Regions from separate parts of the Heliorestis convoluta genome, predicted to be linked through region 2. Evidence: a T-box and tRNA genes for the amino acid it is inferred to sense, from the RefSeq annotation. Region 2 holds a T-box; the other holds one or more tRNA genes.

Region 1 (15,762 bases), 1.3 Mb from region 2:
TCTCAAGATCAGCTGTAATCTCTTCTTCTTTATATACCGTTTCTTTCATAGATTCTGCCTTATCTCCTCTATTCCATCTTTTCCGCCTGACGAAGAATCTCTTGAAGGGCTTTCGTCGTAATGGGAGCGCCCAATTCTAGACGATCAGCACCTTGCATTTTTCCTAGATCGCCGATGCCGACGATAAAAGGAATGGATAGCTTATTCAGGCTTTCTACCGTATCCCCTTCCAAATAACGATGACCTGGTGCCTCTACATTGCCTTCTTTGTCTACGGGACCTCGAACGACATGTCCCTGGTTATCAATAGACTCATTCACAGTAACGCCAGATACATCTGGTGTTTTTGATGCCACTGCCAAGGCACCAATGATTTCAATCTGTGGATGTTCAACGAGGTATCGTAAGGCCCGTTCTCCTTTTCCGGAACCAACATAACCTTTGTCATCAACCATAACAACAACAGGATCGTGGTGAGACGATAAGATTAGATCAGCCAGTCTTTCACCCTCAATGGGTGTAGGATTGCCAGCAGACTGGCTAATGCAACGGCCTCCAATGCGGTGTGTTGCTATTTCAACGGCTTCTCTTGCTCTTTTATCACCATCGGTTACGACAATGACTCGTCTTTTCTCATTGTGCTGAGATTTTTTTTTCTTTGCCACAAGCTCACCCTTTGGGGTTAAAGATAACGGCCATGGTATAGCCAAAAATTACAGCCGCCGCAATTCCTACAGCTGTCGCTTCTAAGCCACCAGCAAAAGCACCAAGTAACCCTTCCTTTTCTACAGCACTGATAGCACCTTGGGCCAAAGCATGACCAAATCCTGATAATGGAACAGTAGCACCAGCACCGGCCAAATCCACAAGAGGACCGTAGATCCCAAGGGCACTTAATATAGCGCCTCCTGTTACAAAGCCGACTAAAATATGACCAGGTGTAAGGCTCATCGGTGTGAGATCCATCAACAATTGACCGAGCAAGCAGATAAGACCTCCTATGAGAAAGGCGATAAGAATCTTTTCCATAAAAAGCTCAACCTCCTACTGTTCCGATTTTCATCGAAAGCTAAGAAGAGTATGCCGATTCTAAGACAACAGCATGACCAATACCAGGAATCGATTCACCTTGCTGAAAGCTCGTAGAACTAAAAAGAGCACCCGATCCCACAAAAAGAATGCGCCGATAGACACCTTCTTGCATCTTTTTCAACAGGTGTCCTAGTAAAACAGTGGCGGAGCAACCACAACCACTACCTCCGGCGTGGGTATCTTGCTTATTTTGATCAAATATCAAAATGCCACAATCGGTATAGTTTTCACCAGGTTCTAGCCCTTCTTCCCGCAATAATTGTTGTGATACCTTATGACCTACATGGCCTAAATCACCGGATACGATGAGATCATAATCATCCATAGTGCGGTTCAAATCTTGTAAATGCCGTAAGATGGTATGTGTTACGGCCGGTGCCATGGCTGATCCCATGTCAGCAGAATCTTTAACACCGAGATCGATGACTTTGCCGATGGTAGCATGGGTAATAGAAATTCTATTTCTGCTTTTTTTGTCTGACTCAGAGACAACTTCAGGAGAAGCAACAGCAGCAGCCCCTACACCCGTCACAGTCCATTGCGCTGACATAGGTCTTTGAACACCCAGCTCCGTAGGAAAGCGGAATTGTCGCTCCGCAGTTTCATGATGACTCGATGCAGATGCAACAACTCGATGGGCAAAATGGCCATCAACGAGAATTGAAGCAATGATCAACCCTTCTGCCATGGTGCTGCAAGCACCAAAAAGACCGAGAAATGGCAATCCTAATTTACGAGCTGTATAATCGGCGGTGATGTTCTGGTTCAACAAATCTCCGGCTAAAAAAACATCTACATCTTTTTTGGCCCAACCTGCCGCCTTGATCGCTTCTTCAACAGCCACACCCATCATCTTAGCCTCAGCTTTTTCCCAAGAGTTCTCTCCCCAGAGATTGTCTGTAATCACTTGGTGAAAGGAGCCGCTCAAAGGACCTTCATTTTCTATCTTTCCTACGATAGTATAAGCACCGACTACACGCGGCAATGTGTCAAAAGCAATCGTTTGCTCACCCATTTTCTTGCTTGGCTTTACAGCTCCCATGCCTTGTAAAGACCTTGCTATTCCAGAGTCACAGAGGGGACTCATCTCTTCTTTCATCGGAGTCACCATCCTCCACAATCTCGTCTATACCTGCTCCCCCCATGGCCGGTCGGGCAGAACCATAGGTGAAAATAGCTGAAATAGCTGCCAAACGAAATACCCTGTGCCATGTTCGATTACGTTGGGGTTACTTCTTGCAGGGGACTGGTCATCACGCTTTCCTCCGCTCTGGACTGGTCCCACGCTGTTACCGCCAGCAAGCTGGCGACAGCTGAGGTCCCAAGTCCCGCTCCGGAAAGCGTGATGCCCAGTCCCAGAGAGTTTTTGCCGATTGTTACTCCCTTTGACCTTGCTTGGCGAAACTTTCTGCTATATACGCAACTACCTATTGTATTTGCAATGCAATAGGCCGAAACTCAGACTTTATGCGGTATTAGCTCTCCTTTCGGAAACGTTATCCCCCTCTTATAGGTAGGTTATCCACGCGTTACTCACCCGTTCGCCACTAAGTCTTGGAATAGCAAGCTATCCCTTAACTCCGTTCGACTTGCATGTGTTAGGCATGCCGCCAGCGTTCGTCCTGAGCCAGGATCAAACTCTCCAAAAAAGGATGTTTTGGAGTTCGCTGCGCCATAAATGGCGTCAGCAGTGAACTTCCTTTGCATTCCTTATATATGGGTGAGCCTGATAAAGCTCTTAATTGACTTAATTTAGTACATTTTGCTTTGCCTTTTTAAGAGAACCAATTTAGAGCGAGAACGAAGGTTTTCGCACTGTAGCAGTTTATCTCCTAAGCGGCTCAGCAAATTGTCAGAATTGTTTCTGAATTGTTGTGGGGTACGTCCCAGTAGCCTTGCACGAGTAGGAAAAGATTACTTTTATTCAAAATAAAGTAAAAAAGAGCTGTTTTCAAAAAAACTCTTTACAAAATGAAAAAAACTCCTATTGTAGAAAGAGTAGACCTTGTTCGGTTCCCAACACCAACAAGTCTTTCTACAAAGGAGTTCCAAAAATTGAATAACATAAGTATAAAACAGAAAATGGTCATACGTCAATGCTTATCGATGCTTCCCATGGAACAGTACAAATGCCCTTTGTTAAATTATGAATATGATAAACTTGATACCGATGGACTTATTAAAATTTTTGTTGCTGCTCAGCTTGATGGCTGGCGATCTTACACAGAAATAGAGAAAAGATTGAAGGCCAATCCTGAACTTTGTAAAGTATTTGGAATAGAAACGTTTAGTGGCTCTCAATTAAGTCGACGAATTAACGCATTACCTACGGAATTACTTCGAGATTTATATACAATGGTCGTGGAAATGCTTCGAACGCTGACACAACATTCAAAAGGATTATCAAAAAGAATTGGTATACTAAGCATTCTTGATGCCACCCATCTAAAATTACCGGAAAATATATGCGACTGGGCCTATGTTACAAAGGGATGGAATGTAGTAAAAATGCATACTCGACTCATTGTAGCATCGCCAGACACAGCCTATCCGGATAAAATACTGCCTTCTACAGGCAATGTAAGCGACTTTGAAGGTTCAGACGAACTGATAGAAAAAGCTGACGTCACATACGTAATGGATCGGGGCTATGGATGTACAAAAAGAATGGCGAAGTGGCAAAAAGATGACATATCTTTTGTAGTTCGAATCAAAACCCAGTATACATTTAAAGTCTTAGAAGAATATAAACCGACTTGTACGCATGTATCAAAAAGTGCCAAAATAAAATTTAGTACATCAGACGAAGCATTTCGCCTTGTAGAGTTTATCAATGAAAAAGGAAGCATCTATCGTATTGTAACAACACGTTGGGATTTATCAGAAGAAGAAATTATGGACATATATAAAAATCGCTGGATGGTAGAAACATTTTTCAAATGGATAAAACAGAATTTGAAATTGTCCATAATAAGAAGCACAGAACCTCAGGGAATATGGAATCATATGTTTATTGCCCTTATCGCATATGGACTTTCTCTAATTGTAAAATTAAAAATGAAAACGAATAAGACACATCAGCAAGTACTAACCTTGCTACGTGTTTATTTCTATAAAACTTGGGGAGAGTTTATTGAAGAGTTATATAGCAAACCCCAAAAAACATCAAAAGGTAGACAAAAAGTCCCCGATAAAAAGAAGAAGCTAGTTAAATTTCCAGGTACAGTTGCGAAAATAAAAGGGCAAGATAAAAAGCAAAAATATTTAGCCAATATACAAAACAAATAAAAGCAAAAAATGGGAACCAGGGGCTTTGATATGTTATTGGCTTTTTATTAATAAAGAAAAATTTTACAGGGTTAAAAGTAAAGTATTCTCATTTTCTTCTTTAGTTCGTGGTATTGAATCAGACCTATCGTTAGAGAAAAAAAGACCGAAGGGATATCTTCCTTCGGTCGACTTGTATCCAACGAAAAAATCACAGGTTGCTAATAGATTTTTTTGTATTTTTTTACTTTGATGCAAGGCTATTGGGTACGTCCCCCGAACAATTCGCACAACTTCTTGTTTCGCACGCTTGACTTGTTTACAACTGTTTGATTTTCAAGGACCGGTTTGTTTTGCCCTCTTGTTGGGCGGAAATACATAGTATCATGTTTTGCATCGTTTTGTCTACTGGTTCTTTTTGGTAAATCGCGTGTCTATAAAAATTCAACTTTAGTGCCTCTACTACGGATATACCAATGAGAGTAACAATGAAGCGAAAGAAGAGATTCAAAGTCCAAATCTCGCCTTAGCAAGGCAATTTTGTCACTTCACAAACAGGATAACGACCATATTTTTCAGATTGAATGATTTTTCAAGTTTTCATTGAAAGAAAGATTGTTTTACAAGCACATCATGTCCAATCTTGGAACCATGATTTCTGTTGCAACTTTCTCTGTCATCTCGAAGATTTTGTTCGTAAATTCTAACATAATGCAAGCTTATTCTCAGAAAGAGCAAGGTCGACATGACATGAGCATATGAATCAAGAATTTTTTCTTCAAATGCAGGTTGCGCAGGTCTTTCGAGAAGAGGCAATGAATTCACAAAGCTTTTTCTTTTTTGTTTAAAGAAGAAAAAAGACCTTCGTCTTACGAAAGTCTTTACTTTCAAAATGGAGCCAGCGACAGGAATTGAACCCGCAACCTACTGATTACAAGTCAGTTGCTCTACCAATTGAGCTACGCTGGCATTTTTTGTGTTTTTTATGGTGGGCGATGACAGGATCGAACTGCCGACCCCCTGCTTGTAAGGCAGGTGCTCTCCCAGCTGAGCTAATCGCCCAAGAATGTTGGTGACCCGTAGGGGATTCGAACCCCTGTTACCGCCGTGAAAGGGCGGTGTCTTAGACCACTTGACCAACGGGCCATAAAATGGTGATCCATGCTGGACTCGAACCAGCGACACCCTGATTAAAAGTCAGGTGCTCTACCAACTGAGCTAATGGATCGCGTATAGGTAACTTGTATGAGTGGCAGCAGCAGTGTATTGGATTATAAGTGGAGGCGGCACCCAGATTCGAACTGGGGGATAAAGGTTTTGCAGACCTCTGCCTTACCACTTGGCTATGCCGCCTTGATAAAGGCCTTTAGATGGGGTGGCTGATGGGACTTGAACCCACGAGTGCCGGAGCCACAATCCGGTGCGTTAACCACTTCGCCACAGCCACCATAGCAAAATAATGGAGCGGGTGATGGGAATCGAACCCACGTAGCTAGCTTGGAAGGCTAGAGCTTTACCATTAAGCTACACCCGCATTTTTAAGAGAAATGGTCGGGGTGACACGATTTGAACGTGCGGCCTCCTGCTCCCAAGGCAGGCGCTCCACCAAACTGAGCTACACCCCGATTCTTCTATGGCGGAGAAAGAGGGATTCGAACCCTCGAGACGGTTTTGCCGCCTACACGATTCCAATCGTGCGCCTGAATTTTCTAAAAACTTATTTTATTTAGAAATAAACGCTCTTAGCATAAAATATTAAAATAAAGAATAGTTTTTCTCAAATAAATCAAACAATCAAGCAATAAGTAAAAAACAGATTTCAAGAATCTGGAAATAGACTAACAAAAATACTCTTTTAGACTACAGACTATGGGAACACCAAAGAAATCAATTTCAATTATATGGAAACAAATGCTTCGATATGCTATAATAGTCACAAAAACGTAGTAAACCTTCGACACAGAAACTACAAGTACTAGACAGAGAAATCGACCCTAGCTTTTTATTTGATCGAGGAGCCAGGCTCGATGTGTTAGCCAAGACGGAGACTGGAACACTAATGAACATAGAAGTCCAAGTCGCCAACCAATACAACATAGACAAGCGAACCCTGTACTACTGGGCTGGCCTTTACTATGGTCAACTAACCCGTGGCCAACCTTTTAGCAAGCTGCGAAAAACCGTGTACCTGGTGAATGTAATAGGATTTAACTGGTTTTCCGATGAAAATCGCTATCACCACAGATTACATATTCGAGAAGACGAAACAGAGCAACTACTAAACGATGACCTAAGACACTCGGAGGTATCTCCATGGACAAATATATCGTACTCAAAGGAAAAAACCCAATCGAACGAAGAAAAGAATGGCGACCATTTAAAGCGAAGGGCTATCGAATTATGGACGAAGATGGCTCTAGAGTTTGGCAGGAACAAGAAGGAATCCGACGAAAAGTGCTCGCAGCTTTTCAAGGGCACGACATCGATCTTTTTTTATTTGGCTCACGAGCAGCAGGAGAATCTCGTGCCAATTCTGATTATGACATTGGCTATTATTCCGATAACCCTATTGCTCCTAATCTAATAGTAACGTTAAAAGAAGAGTTAGAAGAATTGCCCATTCCTGCGAAAGTGGAGCTAGTAGATTTTCAAAAAGTAACACAAAAATTTATTGAAATCGCCATCCACAAGAATAAGGTGATAGTATGGAAACAAAAAGAGAAGAACTCACTATTCACATAGAAGTATTAAAGCGAGCTTTAGCTACGCTGGAAGAAGTTTTACCCATGCCCTACACAGAAATAGTACGTGATGCAACCATACAACGTTTTGAATACACTTTCGAACTTGCTTGGAAACTCTTTCGCAAAGTAGCCAAAATTGAAGGCATCGATGTAGCATCACCACGACAGGCTCTACGAACCATGTACGAACTAAAAATTATCGAAGACATAGACGTCTGGTTCGAATTCTTAGAAGATCGCAATCGTACATCACATACCTATAACAGAATCACTGCCGAACAAGTATTTGAAAGTGCCCAGCGAATGCCAAGCATACTGCAACAGTCACTTCAGAAAATTGAACAAAAATACACAAGTTAAAATTGCTCGAGCTGGGCAAGCCTGCCAAGGTAGCCTTACCCAGCCAAGGGGTCGTAACCAGTAGCCTTGCACGAGTAGCAAAAGACAGCTTTTATTCAAAATAATTCAAAAAGGAAAAATCATTTACAAAGATTAAAAAACCTAAAACGAAAGCCCCAAAACAAACTAGAAGCATGGCTGATGTACCTAAATAACCTAGAAGAAGAATTGGAGGAAATAGCCATGGAGAACCCAGCCATAAAAAAAGCAGTTACCATAGAACAAGCCTTCATGAAAAGCAAGATCGAACGCAGAATCTACGAGCTAAGAGAAAAGGCAGTCCGCGACGAGGTTTCCGCCTTAGCTGGAGCTAGAGCAGAAGGTGAGGCGAAAGGAAAGGCGGAAGGCAAAGCAGAAGGTAAAGCGGAAGGTAAAGCGGAAGGTAAGGCAGAAGGAATACAAGACTCACTATGCAATTACTTGGAAGCAAGGTTCGGAAAGTCATCACTTGAACTGCAACAAAAGGTGAGAAACATAGAAGATGTAAACGAACTGAACCGAATATCGAAAAAGATTTATTCAATAAATACACTGGAAGAGATAAGGGAGCTTATCCTTCAATAAGAAGTCTGCGATCAAGTTGGGGAAGCCTGAAACATTGTCAAAGAATAAATAGTCCCCTCCTACAATAGGAAGAGGATTAAAGCAGGTGGCAAAATGACAAAACAAAGAAGCAACCTAAAAGAAATCAAAGCAATCAACCGGATCAACGACTACGCCTTCAAAAGAATATTCGGCTCCGAAGAAGGCAAAGAAGTACTCATCAACTTTCTCAACGCAGTCCTAAAACTTCCACAAGAGCAAGAAATAAAAAGCATAGAACTACTAGACAGAGAAATCGAACCAACCTACTTACTAGATCGAGGAGCTAGACTCGATGTACTAGCAAAGACAGAAAAGGGAACCCTGATCAACATAGAAGTACAAGTAGGCAATCAGTACAACATAGACAAACGAACCCTCTACTACTGGTCCGGCCTTTATCATGGTCAACTCACCCGTGGTCAACCATTTAAAGAACTACGCAAAACAGTAACCATAAACATAATAGCCTTCAACTGGTTTACCGACGAAAGCCGCTATCACCGCAGATTCCGCATCCGAGAAGACGAAACAGGAGAAGTACTGAACGACGACCTAGAAATCCACTTTCTCGAACTAGAAAAAGCCAAAAAACTAAAAGAAAAACCACAAAACACCTTAGAAGCATGGCTTATGTACCTAAACAATCTCGAAGGAGAAGAATTGGAGGAAATAGCCATGGAGAACCCAGCCATAAAAAAAGCAGTTACCATAGAACAAGCCTTCATGAAAAGCAACATCGAACGAAGAATCTACGAACTAAGAGAAAAAGCAGTCCGCGACGAAATATCCGCATTAGCCGGAGCGAAAGAAGAAGGGAAAGCTGAGGGAAAGGCAGAAGGGAAAGCTGAGGGAAAGGTAGAAGGAAGAGCTGAGGGGAAGGCAGAAGGCCGTCAGGAAACCTTGCGAGAAAAAACCATAGCCGCCCTAAAAGCCGGCCTCGAAGTCAATCTCGTATCTCAGATCATGGGATTAGACATAGTAGAAGTACAAAAACTAAAAGAAGATTTGAACAAATCATAACAACAAAAACAAAAGGCACTTACCGGAAGACCCCGGCAACCCAATATGCAAAAAAATCCCGTGAATCAGCATAAACCTGATCACGGGATTTTTCACCATCAATACTAAGCAACCCTATCAACTATGAAGCGCATAAACGCAAGCATTATGCAGCACCTTCATACCCTCTTTTTCAGCCGCTTCAACACCCTCAACACTTTCAGTCCCTGGTTATTTCAATTATATGGAAATAAAAGCTTCGATATGCTACAATAGTTACGAAAAAGTAAGATTAGACTAGGACTCCACGATCAATCAGACACAATTATTGCTTTCTACAATATGGAATCAACGTATTGGTATGTTTTATAACGTACTATAGACAAGCGGGTCAAGTTGGGTTGATGTGATCCTACAACTTTTTTAAGGTAGGTGTCCGATTGTGAAGCTAAAAACGAGAAACTGGGTCGAGCTCGCTCAGGAAGATTATGAGGTAGCTGGTCATCTTTATGAAAAGAAAAAGAATCTGTACTGCCTTTTCTTCTGCCAACAAGCGATTGAAAAAGCTCTCAAGGCTGTATACTATGAGAAGTTTAATGAGACACCGCCCCGCAAACACGATCTTATAGTTTTAGCGAAAGAAGTAAATCTACTATCGCAGTTAAATGAGAGCCAACAGGATTTTTTGGACACACTATCTTTTTACTATATTGAATCTAGGTATGCCGAAGACAGGGAGAGCTTATCTAAGAGCTGTACCAAAGAGGTTACGAAAGATACTCTTCAAAAATCAGGGGAAATGTTAGAATGGTTAAAAAACATATTGAAATAACTATGAACAAATACATAGAAGCCTTAAAAAATAAAAACATCCGAGTCAAGATAGCCATTCTTTACGGTTCTGTGGCTGCTGGACTCGATAACGAAGACAGTGACATTGATTTAGCTATTGTTTCTCCCGATCTCGGTCAAGATCGGCTCAAAGAATCTCTCATACTAAAAAAAGTAACCAGAGACATTGATCTGGACATTTCTCCAAGGCCCTATTCTATGGAGCAGTACCAGAAAGCGAGTCGTGGAGACTTTCTATTTGATGAAATAATTCTAAAAGGAAAAATCATTTACAAAGATTAAAAAACCTAAAACGAAAGCCCCAAAACAAACTAGAAGCATGGCTCATGTACCTAAACAATCTCGAAGGAGAAGAATTGGAGGAGATAGCCATGGAGAACCCAGCCATAAAAAAAGCAGTTACCATAGAACAAGCCTTCATGAAAAGCAACATCGAACGAAGAATCTACGAACTAAGAGAAAAAGCAGTACGCGATGAAATATCCGCATTAGCCGGAGCGAAAGAAGAAGGAAGAGTTGAGGGGAAGGCAGAAGGGAAAGCTGAGGGAAAGGCAGAAGGCCGTCAGGAAACCTTGCGAGAAAAAACCATAGCCGCCCTAAAAGCCGGCCTCGAAGTCAACCTCATAGCTCAGATCATGGGATTAGACATAGTAGAAGTGCAAAAGCTAAAAGAAGATTTGAACAAATCATAACAACAAAAACAAAAGGCACTTACCGGAAGACCCCGGCAACTCAATATGCAAAAAAATCCCGTGAATCAGCATAAACCTGATCACGGGATTTTTTACCATCTTACCATCAATACTAAGCAACCCTATCAACTATGAAGCGCATAAACGCAAGCATTATGCAGCACCTTCATACCCTCTTTTTCAGCCGCTTCAACAGCCTCATCACTTTCAGCCCCTGGTTGAAACCACACATAAGCTATTCCCATTTGCGCACTCTCACCGACAAGCTTACGACTAACCTCCGGTGGCGTAACCAAATTGATCACTTGCGGAGTCTGAGGCAAATCTTTCAACGTGCCATAGGTAGGAGCGCCATCCACTTCTTTCACAGCATTGTTCAAAGCATAGACAGTATAACCTTTTTCCTTCAACTTACGATAAATCTTATAAGCCCACTTTTCCTCATTGCGAAAAGAACCGGCCACAACCCAGACTTTCTGCTCCAACATATCATGCACCAAATCTTCCATGAGTTCCGCTCCTTTTATATAAGAATGACACGATTATTTTGTAGCATTACAAGCAAACCATCCCTAGCTTTTTTCTCTACTGAGCAAATGCTCTTTCACAATCTCCATATTTTGATTTAGCTGCTTTACTTGCTCTACCAGTTCATTCAAAGCTTCCGCCATCGCAGGTACATCTCGCGCTAGAAATCTACTTTCCAATTCACCTTGGGAAAAACTGCCAAGCGACCTAGAACTCGCAGATTTTTTGTTCTGGAAACGATCACTTATATGGTTAGAACCAAAGCCTTTTCTCTTTTCACCATCCAATGGATTAAACTCAAGGTTATGCGCTTCGGCAAACTTTTTCAATGAATCCACTGGAATCTGATAATGAAACCCTCCTGGAATTTTTTCCTCCTTCGCCGGCAGCTCACATTTATGTATAGCTTCCCGTATCAAGTACCGTTGTACATTAAGAATTTTTGCTGCCTCTGCTACGGACAGAAACGGTTTCGAAAGACTCATTGTACATCGCTCCTTTTACCAGACGATCTAAATTCAAGGGCTAGCTTCATCAAAGTTTGCTACATAACCAACCGAATTTCTCTGATAAAGCCAACAAGAAAACACCCTTTATAATACAATTCTAGGAGTTAAAAATATATCCTTCCAATATAAGGTTGAATTACAAAATAATCTAGCAAGACTGATCGAGTCGGGAAAACCAGCATATAAAAAACCTCCAACTTCCATGGAAATCAACACAAGCTTCCATCCAAAGCACCAGTCCTGTATACTAAACATAAGGAATAAAAAACAGCTACAGGAGCTATAGGCACCACGTCGGTTATCCCCAACCATCACCTCCGGTATCTAGTGCCCACAAAGTCCAACGAAAAGGAACGTGATCACCATGGAAGTCAACAAAATCGGCCGAGCCGGTCTCGATAAAACCAAGCAAAAACAACAAGGCCTCACCGAAAAAATCAGCTTTTCTGAGCTTATGGCCGCTCGTCGCACAGAGCTTCAAACAGACAAACTGAACAAACTTATCGAAGACATCGAAGACCAAGGCAAAATCCTCGCCGAATCTCGTACCGTCGAAGACTTAAGCCGCTACAAAAAGCTTGTTAAAGAATTCATGGAAGAAGCCGTCAAATACGGCCTCAAGCTCGAAGAACGAAGAGGCCACACCCGCAGAGGAAAAACCAAAATCTACAAAATCGTCGCCACCGTCGACCAAAAGCTCTTAGAACTCACCGACGCCGTCCTCAAAAAACAAGCCAAAGGATTGCAGATTCTCGACATGGTAGGACAAATCAAAGGCTTACTCGTCGACATTTACAGTTAAGTCGACATTTACAGTTAAAATGATAGAAGATGTTGTATCATTAACAATAGAAGCGAAATATATACGAAGCAATCAGCCTGGCAAATAATAACAACAACAACACACAGAACCTACAGTTCTGTGTGCCACAATTTACACTTGAAAACACATGTGCAAACAAAGTATAATAACGCAGATGCGCTATACACATTTCATAAAGTAGTAACAACCAAAATTACATTTACAACATTGTAGCAAAAGAATCCATAAGAAAATTCAGCGAAAAGATCCAATCCTATCGCAGCAACCACAAGCACCAAATCTCCCAGCGCCCAACACAGAAAGGCAGGAAAAATACTTTGAAAAAGTGGCAAAAACTCACCATCGCCAGCGCTCTTCTCGTAGCCCTCTTTGTCGTCTTAACAGGTTGTGGCAACCAGGCCCAGACAAGCTCCGTCAGCACAGAAGGCGAAATGACCAAAATCGTTGTTGGCACCGAAGCAACTTACTATCCTTTTGAATGGCGTGACGCCCAAGGCAACATCGTTGGTTTTGACATCGACCTTATCAACGCCATCGGGGAAGAAATGGGCGTAGAAGTAGAAGTTCGCAACATTCCTTTCGATAGCCTGATTCAATCCCTTCAAAACGGCAATATTGACGTTATCGCCTCGGCTATGACGATCACAGAACGCCGTCAAGAAACGGTTGACTTCTCCAAGCCCTACTACGAATCTGTTCAAGCCATCGTCGTGCCAACAGGCTCCGACATCACCACAGCCGCTGACCTAACAGACAAAAAAGTAGGCGTCCAAAACGGAACCACCGGTAGCCAAGTTGCCGCAGACCTTCTTGGAGAAAGAAACAGCAACATCAACCGCTTTGACACCATTGCCAACGCCTTCAATAGCCAAATCATCGGACAAGTCGACGCTGTCATCACAGACAAGCCTGTTGCGGAACGCTTCATCGCCAACAACCCCAACAGCAACTTGACCATTATCGTAGATGAAAGCTTTGAAGCAGAATACTTTGGCCTCGCAGTCCGCAAAACCAATCCAGAACTCCTCGCAAAAATTAACGAAGCCCTAGAAAAGCTGGAGCAAAATGGAACCATCGCCCAACTCTTAGACACGCACATGGGCAGCTAGGGAATCAATAACCCATTATCATTCAAACAAAGCGAGTACCAAAGTCACAGGACGAATTCAAAACTTACCAGCTCAATAGTCTCATATAAAAACAGAGGCGCAACAGGTATCTAGCCTGCTGCGCCTCTGTTTTTTATCAATCAGAACAACGCTATTTCCGAGGAAGGAGCCCCAAGACATGGATTTTCGCTGGGACATCGTACTGAGCTACTCCGATCTCTTCCTACTAGGCGCTTGGATCACCATCAAAATCACCGCCGTTTCTGTCGCCATCGGCACCATCCTCGGCCTCGCCATCGCCCTTCTACGCATCTCCCACTTCGCACCCCTGCGATGGATTGCCATCATCTATACCGACGTGATCCGCGGCACACCCCTTCTAATTCAAATCTTTATCGTCTACTTCGGCCTCCCCAACTTACTAGGACGGCCCTTCGACCCCATGACCGCCGGTATCATCGCCCTTAGCATCAACTCCGGCGCTTACGTCGCTGAAATCTTCCGCGCAGGCATCCAATCCATCGACAAAGGCCAAATGGAAGCAGCCCGCTCCCTCGGCATGTCCTATCCCCAGGCCATGCGTCATATCATCTTGCCCCAAGCCTTTCGCCGCATCATTCCCCCCATGGGCAACGAATTCATCGCCCTCCTCAAAGACTCATCCCTCGTCTCCGTCATCTCTCTCCCCGAACTTACCATGACCGGCAAAATCGTCTACGGCGCCTACTACCGTGTCTGGGAAGCCTGGCTCCCCGTAGCCGCCATCTACCTTATCTTAGTCCTCACCTTCAGCCGCCTCCTCGCTTGGTACGAAAACCGCATCGCCATGAAAGCCCATCGCTAAATAGAGGGAGCAAAAATAGAATGATTAAAATCTCGGCTCTCCACAAAAACTTTCACAACCTCAAAGTCCTCAAAGGCGTAGATCTAGAAGTGGCAGAACAAGAAGTCCTCTGCATCATAGGACCCTCCGGCTCAGGAAAAAGCACGCTCCTGCGCTGTATCAACCACCTAGAAAAACCAACGAGCGGCCAAATTATCATCAATGGCATCGAACTAACCAACAACGAAGCCCAGTTGAACCAAGTGCGCTCCGAAGTAGGCATGGTTTTCCAACGATTCAACCTTTTCCCCCACAGAACTGTCCTTGATAATATCACCTTAGCACCCATGCAAGTAGGCAAGGTAAAAAAAGAAGAAGCCACCAAAATCGCCCAAGACCTCTTAGCCAAAGTAGGCCTATCTGAAAAAGCGCCAGCCTACCCAGACCAACTTTCAGGCGGCCAACAACAGCGCGTCGCCATCGCCCGTGCCCTGGCCATGAAGCCCAAAATCATGCTCTTTGACGAACCCACTTCAGCCTTAGACCCTGAAATGGTCGGCGAAGTCCTCAACGTCATGCGCGATCTTGCCCGCGAAGGCATGACCATGGTCGTCGTCACCCATGAAATGGGCTTTGCCCGCGAAGTGGGCGACCGCGTCATCTTCATGGACGAAGGACAAATCGTAGAAGAAGGCACACCCCAACAACTCTTTACCAACCCCCAACAAGAAAGAACCAAACTCTTCCTAAGTAAAGTGCTATAAAGCCTATCTGCTTACCTTGGCAATAAAACCTAAAAAAACACCATGCCCTCGCTTTGTCTCTGTGGTTTTCCCACCCCACCAAGAAAATCACTTAAAAATTTTTTGATAAGAACTTCTAAGATGAGGCAGGAATTTCCGCTGGTGATCGGGAATACTAAGAACAAGGCATAAGCCAAGACTCGCGAAGGAGTTGGTGCCAGATGAATATCCAAGTACGTGGCAAAAACATTGAAGTCACCCCCGCTCTTAGAGACTATGTTAACAAGCGCTTATCGAAACTGGAAAAATACTTTAACCACATTGGCGAAATACGCGTGACCCTCGTCGTGGAAGGGGATATGCACAAAGTAGAAGTTACCGTCCCTGCCTCTGACCTTGTCATGCGTGCCGAAGAAACACACCAGGATATGTATGCAGCAATCGATCTGGTCATAGAAAAACTTAGCAGGCAGATCGATGCCTATAAGACACGCCTGTCCCGTCGGCTGAAAAACCATGGCTTTAGAGAATTCGCTTACGACAACTACAACGAGCGCCCTGTAAAAGAAGACCAGGGTCCCAGTATCGTTCGTTCTA
Region 2 (15,762 bases):
CGAAATTAGTATTTTTTCTTCGTCTTTTTGTTTGGATAGTGAAGAAACCAACGACGCTTCAGAAGAAGGTCGCTGGTTCCTTTCTTTTAGTTTTGGTTTGTAATAGTTAGAGTGTATTCTACGGTGTCAATTTCAAAGGTGATGTTAATTTCATTGCTAGGATCTTTAAGTTGTGCTAACCAAGCAAAGAGTGCTTCTCGGCCGATTGTATCGAAAGCAATGGCTTCGAAGATGTCGCTGAGCGCTACATTCGAATCTGATTCCAAAGCACTTATCATGTTGATGGCGAGACTGAAAATCGCCTCTTTCTCTTCTTGTTCACTTTTGTCACGAAGGATTTCAAAGAGGTTGTTGATATTCACGGCTTTGATGATGTCTTTTTTGTTGTTGTTCGATGTTGCGTTGATTGCATTGATTAAGTGTTCTTGCTCAATTTCATTGATGATGCTTTCGGTATGTGTTTCATCTGTTGCTGACAGTGCTTTTTTCACAGCGTCTTTGAGTTGTGTGTTGCTTATAGCGTTCGTTCTAACGGCTTCGTTGAATTTTTCTGCTGTAAGCTCATCGAGGCCAAAGTCTTCCTTGCTGACTAATGTCAAGCGTTCAGCTTCTTTTATGGCCGGGAATAGGGCCCAGGATAGATAGGTTTTTACATCATAAGTTTCGCTCATGAGTATGTCTAGAATTTTGTTTAAGTCTGCTTTAATTTGATCCTTCTGGGCTTGATTAGCTTTTTGCATCATGGAAAAGACTGTTTCGAACTCTTGGGCAATGTGGCTTGTTATTGTTTGCAGTGTTTCCTCTTCTACGTTTTGGGAGAGGTTTAGGATTTCTTCAAAGTCAATAGCGTTCAGGATGGCTTTTCTGGTATCAGGGTCTGTTCCACGCAAAGCTTCCATAAGTTGGGTGTAGTTAATCTGATTGAGATCATTTTCGTTGATGGTGGTGATATCCAGGTTAAATAGATTGTTGTCACCTTCTTGTAGCTCGATTCCGCCAAAAGGCCCTAGGTCTTCGATCCAGAAGGTGAGATTGCCACTTTCGCTAGTGTGAACGATAGTTTGTCGAGTGATTTTGTTAAAGGGGATTGAAAAGCGATTCTCTGCGTCAGGCTCTTCGCCCGCTATAGTTAGGGTGGGAAGGGCTTCTAAAGTTATTGCTATTGTAATGTCTTCTTCTATGGTGAAGGTGCCTTCTTTTACTCGGTAGCCTTCTTTGGTGACTTTATAGCTATAGTCGCCAAAGCCTGATGGTAGTCTATAGGTTCCTGGCTGCTCTGCTGTTATCGGTTCATTGTTGCTGTTTTTGACTTCGATTGTAGCTTCTTCTGGCGTTATTTGGAATGTAGCGTTGTAGTAAGTAACGTTGAGCGTTAGGAGTCTGCTATCTTCTAGAACCTCCTTGGTAGCGATGGCTTTTATCGTGCTTGTATCGGTAATTGTAAATGGTCCGTTATACAAGTGATTTTCGTTTTGGACATTCGGTTCTTCGTTGATAGCGTAGTAAATTTTCGAATCGCTCGTTTCAGGTGTTAGTGTAACGATTACGTCTTTTCCACTTAGTGCTGTTGAAGCTGTAGGTCTGAGGACTCGTTGTGGAATGTTGCTGATGTTGGATTGAGGCATTTCACGGCTATCTGCGAGTGCAATCGTTATTCGTACTGCATCTGGAGAATCTGCCTTAATCTCACTTAGTTCCCCTCTGATCTCTAGCTCTATGGGTGATGTAATTTGGGAGTCGATTTTTAAGTCACTGACTTGTGCTGCTTCAGCAATCTCTATAATACTGTTGGCGACAAGTTTTTCTAAAGTAACTGTTGTAACCGTTGCTTCGATTTTAATGGCTTCTTCCGTCTGAACGTCTTTCTGGATACGGATTACTAGATTATTTACTGTGCTATTATTATCTGTTTTTACTGTTGCCGGTCTTTCTAGCTCAAGACGTACGTCCACGTCCTTTGTTGCTGTGATAGTTGCTCCCGGTACTGCGATGACAATAGGTCTTGTGTTACTTCCTGCAAGTGCTACGTGAATTTGTTCAAATGCTTTATGATCGGATTCTATGGTTGCTGACCGTTCTAAGGTTAGTGTTCCTGTTACTTTGGCCGTTCCTTCAGCAACGATCCGCAAGCCTTCTTTCCTCGATGTGACGGGTCCTCTCAGTTCTGTTGTTCCTAGTAATTTGATGGATTGGCTACCACCACCAGCGAAGGTGGTTTGTCCGGTAATGATTACATTTTCTAGTGTTAGATCGCTTTCTAAAATTTCTTCAGCAACATGTACATTTCCATCAATTGTGATGTTTTTTAAGGTAATGTTCGGTCTGTTGATCGTAATATTTGTGCTAAAGGATTCTTCTTGTCCGTTTATGGTGGTTGCACGTCCATCGTTTAAGGCTGCTAGTAGGCCGTTGACGGTCGTTACCGTTGCTATATTATTTCTAATTGTGTATCCGCTGTCAGTAGCTCTGCTTCCCCCACCGCTCGATGATGTCGGTACTGTGAATGGCACTGTTAAGTTTGATAATGTTACGCTTTTTTCACCGACAGTGACTGCGTCTGTGACTTTCTGCCAGCCTTCGTCTTTTTTGTTGGGGTCAATGGCGGATACTTGATATCTTTTGTTTGGCAGCAAGGTGATTTTGTATTTACCTGTGCTGTCTGTTTTGGTGGTGAAGACGGGGTTGACTTTAAAAGCGATGTCTGCGTTGGCTACGTTGCGGTTGTTTCTGTCTACGAGTCGGCCTTCTACGGTTACGCCTTCTGTGAGGGTAATGTTGATGCTTTTGGTGTCTTTATTCAGGGTGATGTCGCTGGCATAGCCGATGAAGTTGTCTTTTTGGACGGTGATGTCGTATTGGCCGCTTTGGACGTTGAATTTGTAGTTACCCTGTTGGTCTGTGGTTGTTTCGGAGATGAGGTTGAGTGTGCCTGCTTCGAAGAGTTTTACGGTGGCATTGGCTATGTTAATGGTTCCGCTAATGCCTACTTCTGGTCTGGGTTCTACAGGTGTATTCATGGCTTTGTCCAATAAGACGGCGGCTTCAGCGCGGTTGATGGGCCTTTGGGGTTGGAAGGTGCCATCGGGGTAGCCGGTCATGATGCCTTTGGCGGTGATGGCGGCAATGCTGGCTCTTGACCAGTTCTCGATTTGGTTGCTGTCTGTGAAGGTGATGCCGGTTGTGGTGGTTTGAAGTTGTAGGACTTTGGCGATGAGTACGGCGGCTTCTTCACGAGTGATGGAGTTGTCGGGACGGAAGGTTCCGTCGGGGTAGCCGGAGATGTAGCCGGCAGCTTGGCCTGAGGCGATTTGGCTGTAGTGCCAGTCCGTTGTTTTGACGTCTTGGAAGTTGGCCTGGGCGTTGGGGTTGTGTTTGTTAAATGATTTGTTCACCAGGGTTGTGAATTCTGCGCGGGTGATGCTGTGATCGGGTCGATAGGTGCTGTCAGGGTAACCGCTGATCACGTTCTGGTTGACCATCTTGGTAATCCATGGTTCGGCCCAGTGTCCTTTGATGTCACTGAAGTTGGCGGCGAATGCTGCTGTTGTGGTTCCGATGACCAGGCAAAGGATCAGCATTGCTTTGAAAAGTTTTTTCATGGGGGTTGTCGTCACACCTTTCCTTTGTTTACAATGCTTGGCATTGCTCTAGTCTTGTTGGATGTTGCGTGTAGAGCAAGTATTGTGTATGTGGTTTTTGTCTTGTGTTGGTCTGTTTTTGGTGCTATCACCTCCTTCCGATTTCGCTTTTGTTGCCTTTGTTATTGTTGCGTCTTTTTTTGCTATTCAAAGGATATGTATTCCCTTTTGATCTTTTTTTTCCTTCTTTATGGATATTTTGTTGCTGCTATTTCTTTTTGGTGGGGTGGGTTTTTATGATCTGTATTTTCTGAATTTTGTGAATTGTTGTGGGGTACGACCCCGAAAACAGGAGTTGATGTTTTTTTGTCGAATTTTTTGTTAACTGTTATTTTGTAAAGGTCGAGGTGCTGTATGGAGAAGGTTTGTGTGGTTGGGCTTGGTTATATTGGGTTGCCCACGGCGAGTTTGTTAGCGACGAAGGGTTTTCGTGTTCATGGTGTTGATGTGAATGCGCAGGCTGTGGAGACGATTAATCGTGGTGAGATCCATATTTATGAGCCTGATCTGGATGTTTTGGTGAAGTCGGCTGTCCATAGTGGGAATTTGAAGGCTTCGATGGATCCGGAAGAGGCTGATGTTTTTGTTCTGGCGGTGCCGACGCCGTTTAAGGAGGGGCATGTGCCTGATCTTTCTTATATTGAGGCGGCGACGCGTGCTATTTCTTCCTATATAAAGGCGGGAGATTTGGTTATTTTGGAGTCGACCAGTCCTGTGGGAACGACAGAGGCGATTGCTCAGTGGTTGCGGGAGTTGCGGCCTGATCTGAAGGTGCCGGGGCAGGTGTATCTGGCGCATTGTCCGGAGCGGGTGTTGCCGGGGCAGATTTTGCGGGAGTTGATTGATAACGACCGGATTGTGGGCGGCATTGATCTGGCTTCGGCGGAGCGGGCTTGTCTTTTTTATCAGTCTTTTGTGAAGGGGCAGATTCTGCTGACGTCGGCTCGGACGGCGGAGTTGGCGAAGTTGACGGAGAATGCGTTTCGTGATGTGAATATTGCTTTTGCCAATGAGCTTTCGTTGATTTGCGAGCGTTTGGATGTGAATGTGTGGGAATTGATTGATCTGGCCAATCGCCATCCGCGGGTGAGTATTTTGCAGCCGGGACCTGGGGTGGGTGGTCATTGTATTGCAGTGGATCCTTGGTTTATTGTGGATTCGGCGCCGGAGGAGGCGCGGTTGATTCGGACGGCTCGGTATGTGAATGATGGGAAGCCTTTTCATGTGTTGCGTAAGATTAAGGAGAAGGCGGAGCGTTTTCGCCGACCGGTGATTGCGCTGTTGGGGCTTTCTTTTAAGGCTGATATTGATGATTTGCGGGAGAGTCCGGCTTTGGAGATTGTGCGTCATCTGGCTTCTGACGAGGTGGGCGAGCTTTATGTGGTGGAGCCTCATATTGCGGCGTTGCCGGCTTCGTTGGCTTGTTATGATGGTGTGCATTTTGCGGATATGAGGCAGGCGATTCAGGCTGCTGATATTGTGGTGCTTTTGGTAAATCATCGGGCTTTTGCTTTTGTGGATCGGGAGATTTTGAAGGAGAAGATTGTGATTGATACGCGGGGGATCTGGCGGTAGTACCGTCCCTTTGTGTGTTATTTTTCGGGAAAATGAGGTTGTTGTTTGATGCGTGTTATTGTTGTTAGTTATTTTTATTATCCCGAGAATACGCCTCGGTCTTTTCATGCACAGGGGATTGTGCAGGGGCTTTTGGATCAGGGGCATGGGGTGGATCTGGTGATTCCTCGTCTTGAGAATGCGGACTTGCCGCATCAAGGGGATGATCGGGTTCAGGTGCATGCTGTGAAGGCTGGCTATTTTTTTCATCGGACGAAGCGGGTTAAGGATGTGGAGACGCGGGTTTTGATTGATTATTCTTTGCTGCGTTCGGTGATGAAGTGGGGCCATCATTATTTTATCTGGCCTGATCGGACGGTGGAGTGGGCGATTAATGCCTATCGATACATAGTGGCTGAGGGTTTGGCGGCTCGTGCTTCGGCGATGGTGACGAATGGGTTGCCTTTGTCGCCTCATGTGACGGGTTTTTTGGTGAAGCGGAAGGCGCCTCAGTTGCTTTGGGTTGCTGATTATAGTGATCCTTTTTCGAATAATCCTCATTTTGAGAATCGCTTTTATGATGGGCCTTTGGAGCGGTTGATGCTTTCGAAGGTCGATCGGGTTGTGATTCCTACGGAGAAGGCGACGCCTTGTTATGTTGATCTGGGCGTTCCTGCGGAGCGCGTTGTGGTGATTCCTCAGCTTTTTGCGCAGCCGAAGGATGGGGCTGCGGCTGTGACGAGTGCTGCTGTTGCTGAGTCTGCGGCTGGTGATAGTGTAGTCGATGATGGGTCTCGTCATAGGTATGTTGTCGATTCTTCAAAGATCAATTTGCTTTATGCGGGCGAGTTGTATGCCGATATTCGGAATCCGACGGAGTTTGTTCATGGTTTGGTGGAGGCGGCGAAGCAGTTTCCGCAGTTGTGTTTTCATTATTTTGGCAATGCTGGTGCTATGATGGATTATATTGAGGGTGCTGGTTATGCTGTTGATGATGTGCCGATTCGGGTGAATCATTTCCGGCCTCGTGATGAGGTTTTGGCTGTGATGAAGGAGATGGATTTACTTGTGAATCTGAGTAATTTGTCGTCGACGCAGGTGCCGAGTAAGATTATTGATTATCTCCATGCTTGTAAGCCTGTTTTGAATGTGGGACCGGTGATTTATGATCGTTTTTTGAATGCGCCTTATGAACGTTCTGTGATCGCCCAGGTTCTGATGGATTTTGTGGAGCTGCGCCTGGGTGGTGTTTTTGATTTTGATTATGGTGATTTGAAGGCTTTGTATGATTTTGAGGCCAATGCAGCTCGATATGTGCAAGTGATTGAAGGACAGTTGTGAAAAAAAGACTAGCGGCTTGTGGGTGCTTGTGCTCCACTGGCCGCTAGTCTTTTTGGGCTTTGTTATGCGCCTAGGTTGATTTCTTGGCGTATTTCTTTGATTTCGGCTTCGTGCTTGAAGGATTGGTAGGTCAGTTCTTTGAGTACGAGGTTCATTTCGTTTTGTTTTTTGTTAAGGCTTTCTTGTTTGTCGTTGATGATGTTAAGTAGGGTGATGACGTTTTCTTCTTGGCTCCGTTCGAGGCGTTTTTGGCCTTGTTCTAGGCGGGCTTGTCCTTCTTTGAGGCTGGTCATGTCTGCTTCTAGGCTGTCCATTCTGGATTCTAGATGCTCCATTCTGGATTCTAGGTGCTCCATTCTGGATTCTAGATGCTCCATTCTGGATTCTAGACGAGCTTGGCCTTCTTTTAATACGGATAGGTCTGCTTCTACGATGTCCATTCTTGTTGCGAGGTTGTCGACTTTCGCTTCTATCTTGTCCATTCTTGCTTCTAAGCGGGCTTGTCCTTCTTTGAGGCCTTGTAGTTCGTTGAGGATTTGTCGTAAGATTGCGTCGCTCATATTTTGTATTTCCTCCTTTCTTCTCTTCTTGCTTTTGCTTCTATTGCTTCATATTGTTTCCATCTGGGTTGATTATAGCATGCTTTGTGTTGAAATGGAATATTTGTTTTTGAAAAGTTTATTCTCTTTTTTGACTCTTATATTATGGTGGTATGGGCTTATTATAGCTCATAGTAGAAGTGCTTCGTTCTTGCAAATCATGGAATTGGTTGTGGGCCCATGTGTGTCCTGCTGTCTTGTCGATTTTTGTAGTATCTGCGAATCCCTGTGTTTTTTTTGGAGGATTTGGATCTTTTTTGTCGTATTTTATCTACTATAGCTTTTTTGGCGAACATTAGATCTATTCTCTTTGTTGTTATATTGTTTTTAGTGTTATTGCAGGGCATCTTGGAATCGCTTGATTTGTGGAGTGGGTATTTTTTATGAAGAATAGAAAAAAAGTGCTTTTTGTTTTGCTTGTGTCTTTCTTTTTGATTGGTTTTTTGGTTACTTTTGTTACTTTGGATAGAGGGCAGGGGTTCGGGCAGTCAGGTTGTGTTGCTTCATTTTTCTGAAGATGAAAGTGTTACTTCTTCTGAGGGTTTGTCTGGTACGGTATTGGGTGGTTTGTCTGATTCTTTCGCTGGTACTTTTTTGGGTAGTTTTTTTGATGTGAATACTTCTGAAGCGTCACCGCTGGGCTTGACTGTTACTTTGTCGGTTGCGAGTGATGATTTTGTGCTGCGCAAAAAGGGTTGGAGCTTTTTTGATGGTTTTGGTCGGGTTGATGGGGTTGATAGCAATGGGTTGAATGAGCCGATGGCTTGGGTGAATTGGCTGAATTTGTGGGAAGTGGTACTTCCGGTGCTTTGGGTGCTGGGGGTAGTTCTTTTTTTATTGATACGCAGGTTTTTGAGGTTTATCAGCGACAAGGTTGGAAGAAGGTTTTTTGGGGTGAATTGTTGCTTGATGTTGGTTTTTTGGAGTTGACGGAGGATTGGTATTATTTTCTTTGTTATAAGCCTGTGCAGTCTTCAGATGTGCTTTTGCCTGTGACGTTGACGGTTCGTTCTTTGTCGGAGGCGCTTTGGCTTGGCCATTATGCTTATGAGGAGTGGGATGTGTTAAATCCCGGTTGGCGTCATCGGGAGGAGCTTGTTCGTGAGGAGACGGAGCGGGCTTTGCCACGGAGGAGTCTTTTTGTTGATGGCGTTGATTTTGGTGCTTTTCTGAGTATGGTGTATGTCTATGAGCCTCTTTATTGGGGGGTTCGGAAGGAGCGTTATGATCTGGTGCCTGATCCGATCTATGTGGATCAGGGGGATCGTAAGGTGTTTACTTTTTATTTTCCTCATGCGGTTGGTGTAGAGGTTGAGCAGTGGGGCCTTTTGGGGGAGGCGGGTATGTTTTGGTGGGATGATGTGGGGCAGAATCAGTTGCGTTTTATGGCGAATCTAGATCGGGTTCGTCCTTGGACGCGGGAAGGTGTGCAGGCGATGACGCCGATTTCGTTTGAGCCTGCTACGCCTCGTGGTTTCTGGGTTGCGCCAGATGATCCTGTCGGGAAAAGGGTTCTTATGGAGGGCGAGGAGCGTTTTGCTCGAAATGTGGCTTTTCTGGCTCTGGATGCTGCTTTGAAGCGGCAGCATGAGGAGGGGATTTGGCCTTTGATGCCTCGTTCTGATTGGCTTTATGATCAGTATGGTATGGATGTTTCTTTTTATGATAGTCGTTTTAATCGGGATATGGCGCTTTTTTTGCTTCAGGGGTATCGCCGTTTTGGGGCTGAGCCTTTTCTGGATGGGGCTTTGCGGTATGCTGATTTTTTCTGTAATCATGCGCTTCGTTATCATGAGATTACGGAGCGGGGTGGGTTTTTGGTCTATGATTATTTGGATTTGCGCAGTGGGTCGGGGCGTGAGGCTGCGGTGGGGGCTCTGTTGGATGCTTCGTCGGGGTCTTCGGGGGCGATTCAGGATCCGGCGGAGGCGCCTTGTGCCAGTGATAGTTTACGTGAGCGGCCTGCGTTGCGGGCTTTGTCTCATGTGTCGCTGAATCATCTTTTGTCTGAGATGAATTTTCTTTATGAGGTTTATGAGGTGCGGCCGAAGGCGCTGTATCTTGAGGTGGCGGAGAAGATTCGTTTGGCCGTCCTTGATCGGGCCGGTGCTTGGATTCGTGATGAGGGCGAGGGCGATCTGTGTTATGCTTGGTTGCCTGATGGTTCTTATGGTTTGCTTGATTATGCCTTGCTGACTTTGAGTGATATGCGCTATAGCCAGGCGATTTTTGAGAGGCGCGAGGGGATTGTTGATGAGGAGTTTCAGGTTTTGATTGAGCGACAGGAGGTTTTTTTGCGGGAGAGAGGGTTGTTGTATGAGTAGGTGTGCATCACGTCCTAAAAAAAAGAACCCTTGTTAGGGCTCGTTATGGTTTGTTCAGTTCTTCTTTTAGTTTTTGTACTTCTTTTACGTCTAATCCCATGATTTGGGATACCAGGGTGACATCTAGCCCTGCTTTTAGGGCCGCTTTGGTTTTTTCTCGAACTGTTTCTTCTCGGCCTTTTTGTATGCCTTCTTTCCAGCCTTCTTCGCGACCTTGTTCTCGAATCCATTGTTCAATCTCTGTCATTTTTAACACCTCCATCAATGTCTTTTTTACACTTGTTGAGAGAAAGTTGTCTGTTATGGCTATGATGGCTCCAATTACAAATGTTCGATTTTTGCTGTTGGTAAAAGTTTTTTCTCTATTCTTGTGCTTTTCTACGGTTGCTGTGGTTTTTCTTTCATTGTAGCAGGATTGGTTTTGGTTAGGACAGTTCTAACTTTGTGTCTTTTAATAATCGGTTCTAAGCAGTAAAAGCAGTGATTTTGTCTAACCCCCCATGCCCGGTCGGGCACAACCACTGATGAAAATAACTTTTCCTGATTACGTTGGGGTTACTTCATAGAGGGACCAGGTCATCACGCTTTCCTCCGCTCTGGACTGGTCCCACGCTGTTACCGCCAGCAAGCTACTGATGCGCTGAGGTCCCAAGTCCCGCTGCGGAAAGCGTGATGCCCTGGCCCAGAGGCAGGCGTTATGACTTCCTGGAGAGAGGACTTCAGACCTCAGCCATCGGCAGCTTGCTGCCGCTCATGGCGTGGGATGAGTCCGTTCGGAAGGAATTCATAACGCCTGAACCCACCACAAGGTAGCTATTTTCGTTTTCTAATCGAATAATAACGAACAATCGAATATATTGTTTGTTGTAGATCCTTCGATTAATGGGTAGAGTGCGTCTCTGATCAGAGACGCACTCACGCATAAAAACCATGATGAAAGCTAGCTACATAGGGAAAGTCTTTTTTGATCAATGTACGAACCACTTTTTTGCTGCCTAGCCCCTTCTGATCCATAACAATAATTAACTTATCTTCATACTTTCGCAGTTCTTCTATGCGTTGTGGCAACTCTTTCACAGGGATGTTAATTGCATTTTTTGCTCTTTGTGCTTTATATTCTTCTTTGCTCCGTATATCAAGAATAATGGCGCTTCCCTTTCCCTTTAACAAGGGTGATGCCTGCTCGTTGGTAATGGTAGGCAAATCCCAGCCCATGTAATAGCGTAAAGCAATGTAAACAATAACCAGTGTTCCAGAGACTGTCATAAAAAATTGTAGATCCATTGTTAACCACTCCTCTATATTCTATTGCTTTTCAAAACTTGTCATTGAACGGAGACTATTGGGGGGGATATAATGGAAAATGAATGAAAGATGTCAAAAAAAAGGGGCTGAGCAGGGTGACAGACAAGATTCACATTGATGCGATGACGATAGAGATCACGGAAAAGGTTGCCCTGGAAGTTGCAACGGTGTTGGAGAAAGCAGAATTGGAATATGGGGGTCTTTTACTAGGCAACGTTTTCTTTCAGGAGAAAAAGGGAAATCTTGGAGCTATGGTGAAAGTAGAAGCTTTTTTGCCAGCAAAGGATATTATAGAAGAACAAACGAGCATTCGTTTCACCGATAAGACTTGGGATGATTGGGTTATACAACGCAGAAATTACCCAAGTATGCAAGTCGTTGGTTGGGTACACAGTCATCCTGGCTATGGCATTTTCTTTTCAGGGCAAGACGTAATTAACCAACAATTATACTTCTCCAGACCCTGGAATATTGCCTGGGTCGTTGACCCTAAGCAAGGCTTACAAGGTTTCTTCCATTGGAGATACGATACCATGGTTGAAACAGAAAACTGGCATGTAATGCGTTACGTAGCGCCTCCAAGCTGCAAAAATTCTCCAAAAAGTGATCCTATTTCTCGTTCTGCACGGAAGAGAGAAAATCCTGCTACCACAACGAAAGAGAATGAAATCGCAACGACTGTGGATGCTGTTGAAAAGCTAGAAAAAAATCATTTTGATAATGCAATTGAATATACTGAGGTCCTTTCATCAACAGTGCAGAAAAATGAGGAAAAGGAATGGACTCTTCAACAAGAAGAGCAACCTCAACAAGAGCAACTTCTACAAGGACAACTGCAACAAGAGCAAGAAGCAAGCGATCTTTTGTATGAAGATAAAGCAGAATCTAGCAAGGTCGACGAGAGCACTAAAAGCTATAATACCCTTGAGAGTTGTGCAATCAATGAAAAAGATCAAGAAGCAGTGGTACACAAAATTGATGATCTTGCACAAGATCCTTTGAAGGAAATTCCACCTGAGGCTAGAACTTTTAAGAATAATGGATGGAATCCAAGCTATGATAACTATGATAACAAAGCCAAAAAAGGTTGGAAGCAGGCGGTAAGATTTATTTTTCTCGCTTTGCTTGTCTTTAGCGGTGGCGCCGTCACAGCATTAGGGATCTATGTTCTGTTAAACTAACGTAAGTAAGCCATCGTAGTAAAAACTTAATGATTCGATGGGGGTGACTTTATGGTTGAACAAATTCCGGCATTGCTAGGAGGAGATCGTCGAGTTTTGGCTCGTATGATTACCTATGTAGAAAATGACGGTGAAGGCAAAGAAGCATTGTTACGAGAATTACATCCTTATACAGGGAAAGCTTATGTGATTGGAATAACAGGCTCACCAGGTGCAGGCAAGTCTAGTCTGACCGATCGAATCATTACAGAACTACGCAAGGGAGATTATAAAGTCGGCGTTATCGCTGTTGATCCGACGAGTCCCTTTACAGGTGGCGCCATTTTGGGCGATCGAATTCGCATGAGTGATCATTACCTTGATCAATCCGTATTTATTCGTTCTATGGGAACAAGAGGTAGTCTCGGTGGCTTATCTAGGGCGACCAAAGAAGTCATCAAAGTACTCGATGCGTCCGGTTGTGACTTCATTATTGTAGAGACTGTAGGGGTAGGCCAATCAGAACTAGAGATTATGACAGCAGCAGATTCAACGCTTGTGGTATTAACACCGGGCGCAGGTGATTCTATTCAAGCCATCAAAGCAGGTATTATGGAAATCGCTGATATTTTTGTTGTTAACAAATCCGATCTAGCCGGTGCTGACCGTGTTGTTACAGAAATTGAAGTCATGCTTGATTTAGGTGGTTACAAAAAAGGTGATCAGTCTTGGCGTCCTCCTGTAGCGAAGACCGTTTCAATCAATGGCAAGGGTGTCGATGAGCTCGTACAAAAGGTAAAAGCCCACCGACAACATTTGGAAAAAAGCGGAAGACTAGATCAAGAGCGGCAGCGTCGTTTAAAAGCTGAAGTAAGTGAAATCATAGAAGAGAGAATCAAAGAAATGATTCGACAACAACTCGGTCGAAGTGGACAATGGAACGATTTACTCGAAGAAGTTGTTGCTAGAAAGATCGATCCCTATACAGTCGCAAGCCAGATTATAAAGGAAGAGTTATGGAAAAGGTCTACACCTTGACAAAAGAGGTTAACCTTTCTAACATAGTAAAGAGCAGATATTTTGTAGGACAAGCATAGGATAATTCGATGATAAGGAGGAGTACACCGCCTTCGCCCTTTAGAGAGGCAGCCCTTGGCTGAAAGGTTGCTGGGTAAATCGGTGGAAGTCGCCTTAGAGTGCTTTACCATAGCCGGCTGGGAACCGTTATCATCCCTCAAGTGCCATTGTTTGGGCTCACTTTCTTTCAGAGCTCTCTACGTAAACAATGGAACAAAGGTGGTACCGCGGAGCACTCCGTCCTTTGGGATGGGGGTGCTCTTTTTATTTTTTTTAGGAGGTTTCAGGGTGAGTGAAGTAAATCAACTAGGTTTGTCCAAAACCTACGATCCCCAACAAGTTGAAGAAAAATGGTATCAAAGATGGATGGAACAAGGATATTTTCAAGCTGATGTAGAGGCAGAAGGAGAACCTTTTTCCGTTGTCATGCCACCACCAAATGTGACAGGTTCACTCCACTTGGGACATGCTTTAGATAATACTTTACAAGATATTCTGGTGCGCTGGAAAAGAATGAGTGGGTACAATGTGCTCTGGATACCCGGTACTGACCATGCAGGCATTGCAACGCAAGCAAAAGTTGAAGAAGCTCTGGCCAAAGAAGGCCTTAACAAGTACGAGCTAGGTCGAGAAGCTTTCTTAGAGCGCGTCTGGGATTGGAAGCACCAGTATGGCCATCGGATTACATCGCAATTAAAAAAGCTAGGAACCTCCTGTGACTGGAGCCGAGAACGCTTTACCATGGATGAAGGTTGTTCCCGTGCTGTACAAGAAGTATTTATTCAACTTTTTGAAAAAGACTTGATCTATCGTGGCAATCGAATCATTAATTGGTGTCCCAAATGCCAGACAACCATTTCCGATATTGAAGTGGAGCATCAAGAAAAAGGCGGGCAGCTCTGGCATATTCGCTATCCCATAGAAGGTGAAGAAGGTTATGTTGTCGTAGCCACCACTCGACCTGAGACGATGCTAGGAGATACAGCTGTGGCTGTACACCCTGCCGATGAACGGTATCAACATCTGATAGGGAAAAATGTTATTCTACCTATCCTCAACAAAGCCATTCCAGTGATTGCTGATGAATATGTTGATCCTGCTTTTGGTACGGGTGTTGTTAAAATTACACCAGCCCATGATCCCAATGACTTTGAAATGGGTCTTCGCCATCATCTTCCCCAAGTAACGGTGATGACAAAAGAAGCGATTATGAATGAGCTAGCCGGACCTTATGAAGGGATGGAGCGTTATAGCTGTCGCAAAAAGCTGGTAGCTGATCTAGACGAAACAGGTTTTTTGGAGAAAATCAATGACCATGTTCATGCCGTTGGACAATGTTATCGTTGTGACACTGTCGTAGAACCGATGGTATCACCCCAGTGGTTTGTCAAGATGAAGCCCTTGGCAGAACCAGCCATGGAAGTGGTACGACAAGGTCAACTGAACTTTGTGCCTGATCGTTTTACAAAGGTTTATTTAGGTTGGCTGGAAAACATACGAGATTGGTGTATTTCTCGCCAGCTCTGGTGGGGTCACCGTATTCCTGTGTGGTACTGTGATGATTGTGACTACATTTACTGTGGTTTGGCGGAAAATGTACCAGGACATTGCCCAAAATGTGGAGCTGAAAAGGAAAAGTTAAACCAAGATCCAGACGTTTTAGATACCTGGTTCTCTTCGGCTCTCTGGCCCTTTTCTACGCTAGGGTGGCCAGAAGAGAAGGCAGAATTAAAGAAGTATTACCCCACTTCTGTTCTCGTAACGGGTCGAGATATTATCTTCTTCTGGGTCGCTCGTATGGTCTTCATGGGCTTAGAGTTCCAAAAAGATGTACCTTTTCGAGATGTCTTTATTCATGGACTCATTCTAGATAGCCAGGGCAGAAAAATGTCTAAGTCCTTAGGCAATGGTGTCGATCCGATTGAAGTGATTGAGCAATATGGCGCTGATACACTTCGGTTTATGCTTGTCACAGGCAATACACCAGGGAACGATATACGCTTTCATTTTGAGCGGTTGGAAGGAACGCGTAACTTTGCCAACAAGATCTGGAACGCCTCTCGCTTTGCTTTAATGCATTTGCAGGATTATGAAGGGCACCAACCTTGGGGCGAATTAACCTTGGCAGATCGCTGGATTTTGTCTCGCTATAATCAAGTCGTAGACGCTGTCACAAAAGCACTAGAAAACTATGACATTGGTGAAGGCGCGCGCCTCTTATACGAATTCTTATGGAATGAGTTTTGTGACTGGTATATTGAGCTTGTCAAGCCAAGGCTCTATGGCAAAGACAGCACAGTCTCCGATGTCACTGCTTCCAGAAAAACAGCACAAAAAGTCCTACGTCATGTACTCAGTGGCACCTTGCAATTGCTCCACCCCTACATGCCTTTCTTAACGGAAGAAATCTGGCAACAGCTTCCTCATCATGGTGAAACCATTATGCGTTCACCATGGCCCCAGGTTGAACCAGAAAAAGTGGATCGATTGGCAGAAGAAGAAATGGCTTTGCTGATGGACGTGATTCGAAGTGCTCGGAATTTACGTGCTGAAATGAATGTACCGCCTGGAAAAAAAGCAGAATTGATCTTGCAAGTTGGTGACAAAAGATCTCTGAAGATTTTACAAGAAGGAAAATCCTATCTTGCCAATCTGAGCACAGCTTCTGACGTAACTATCAGCGCGGATACTTCTGTTAAGCCAGAAGGCGCTGTAACTGCCATTGTTCACAACATTGAAGTTTACCTACCTCTAAAAGATCTTA

The links. A T-box is a leader RNA that pairs with one kind of tRNA and senses whether it is charged. The one in region 2 lies ahead of FTV88_RS05115 (valine--tRNA ligase), so its partner is inferred to be a tRNA-Val.
Region 1: it encodes a tRNA-Val, which carries the amino acid that the T-box ahead of FTV88_RS05115 (valine--tRNA ligase) is inferred to sense. The anticodon was not compared.

What each region holds. Positions count from the first base shown of each region.
Region 1 is NZ_CP045875.1:3,022,035-3,037,796, reverse strand. It holds gene FTV88_RS14595 (spore germination protein) at 1-49, opposite strand, end outside; gene spoVAEA (stage V sporulation protein SpoVABEA) at 69-665, opposite strand; gene spoVAE (stage V sporulation protein AE) at 670-1,029, opposite strand; gene spoVAD (stage V sporulation protein AD) at 1,070-2,134, opposite strand; gene FTV88_RS14575 (IS4 family transposase) at 3,148-4,380, shown strand; tRNA gene FTV88_RS14570 (tRNA-Thr) at 5,253-5,328, opposite strand; tRNA gene FTV88_RS14565 (tRNA-Val) at 5,346-5,421, opposite strand; tRNA gene FTV88_RS14560 (tRNA-Glu) at 5,430-5,505, opposite strand; tRNA gene FTV88_RS14555 (tRNA-Lys) at 5,512-5,587, opposite strand; tRNA gene FTV88_RS14550 (tRNA-Cys) at 5,638-5,712, opposite strand; tRNA gene FTV88_RS14545 (tRNA-His) at 5,731-5,806, opposite strand; tRNA gene FTV88_RS14540 (tRNA-Gly) at 5,820-5,893, opposite strand; tRNA gene FTV88_RS14535 (tRNA-Pro) at 5,908-5,984, opposite strand; partial or broken gene FTV88_RS14530 (Rpn family recombination-promoting nuclease/putative transposase) at 6,329-6,817, shown strand; gene FTV88_RS15945 (nucleotidyltransferase domain-containing protein) at 6,760-7,101, shown strand; gene FTV88_RS14520 (HI0074 family nucleotidyltransferase substrate-binding subunit) at 7,065-7,463, shown strand; gene FTV88_RS14515 (PD-(D/E)XK nuclease family transposase) at 7,557-8,066, shown strand; gene FTV88_RS14510 (Rpn family recombination-promoting nuclease/putative transposase) at 8,160-9,107, shown strand; gene FTV88_RS14505 (HEPN domain-containing protein) at 9,529-9,918, shown strand; gene FTV88_RS14500 (nucleotidyltransferase domain-containing protein) at 9,894-10,220, shown strand; gene FTV88_RS14495 (hypothetical protein) at 10,265-10,630, shown strand; gene FTV88_RS14490 (CoA-binding protein) at 10,756-11,139, opposite strand; gene FTV88_RS14485 (helix-turn-helix domain-containing protein) at 11,203-11,643, opposite strand; gene FTV88_RS14480 (YaaR family protein) at 12,032-12,469, shown strand; gene FTV88_RS14475 (basic amino acid ABC transporter substrate-binding protein) at 12,808-13,599, shown strand; gene FTV88_RS14470 (amino acid ABC transporter permease) at 13,778-14,443, shown strand; gene FTV88_RS14465 (amino acid ABC transporter ATP-binding protein) at 14,464-15,186, shown strand; gene hpf (ribosome hibernation-promoting factor, HPF/YfiA family) at 15,387-15,762, shown strand, end outside.
Region 2 is NZ_CP045875.1:1,108,987-1,124,748, reverse strand. It holds gene FTV88_RS05165 (S-layer homology domain-containing protein) at 87-3,599, opposite strand; gene wecC (UDP-N-acetyl-D-mannosamine dehydrogenase) at 3,993-5,213, shown strand; gene FTV88_RS05155 (glycosyltransferase) at 5,262-6,533, shown strand; gene FTV88_RS05150 (hypothetical protein) at 6,596-7,093, opposite strand; gene FTV88_RS05140 (hypothetical protein) at 7,897-9,456, shown strand; gene FTV88_RS05135 (RpnC/YadD family protein) at 9,500-9,703, opposite strand; gene FTV88_RS05130 (rhodanese-like domain-containing protein) at 10,372-10,740, opposite strand; gene FTV88_RS05125 (Mov34/MPN/PAD-1 family protein) at 10,857-11,942, shown strand; gene meaB (methylmalonyl Co-A mutase-associated GTPase MeaB) at 11,994-12,959, shown strand; T-box leader at 13,019-13,246, shown strand; gene FTV88_RS05115 (valine--tRNA ligase) at 13,287-15,762, shown strand, end outside.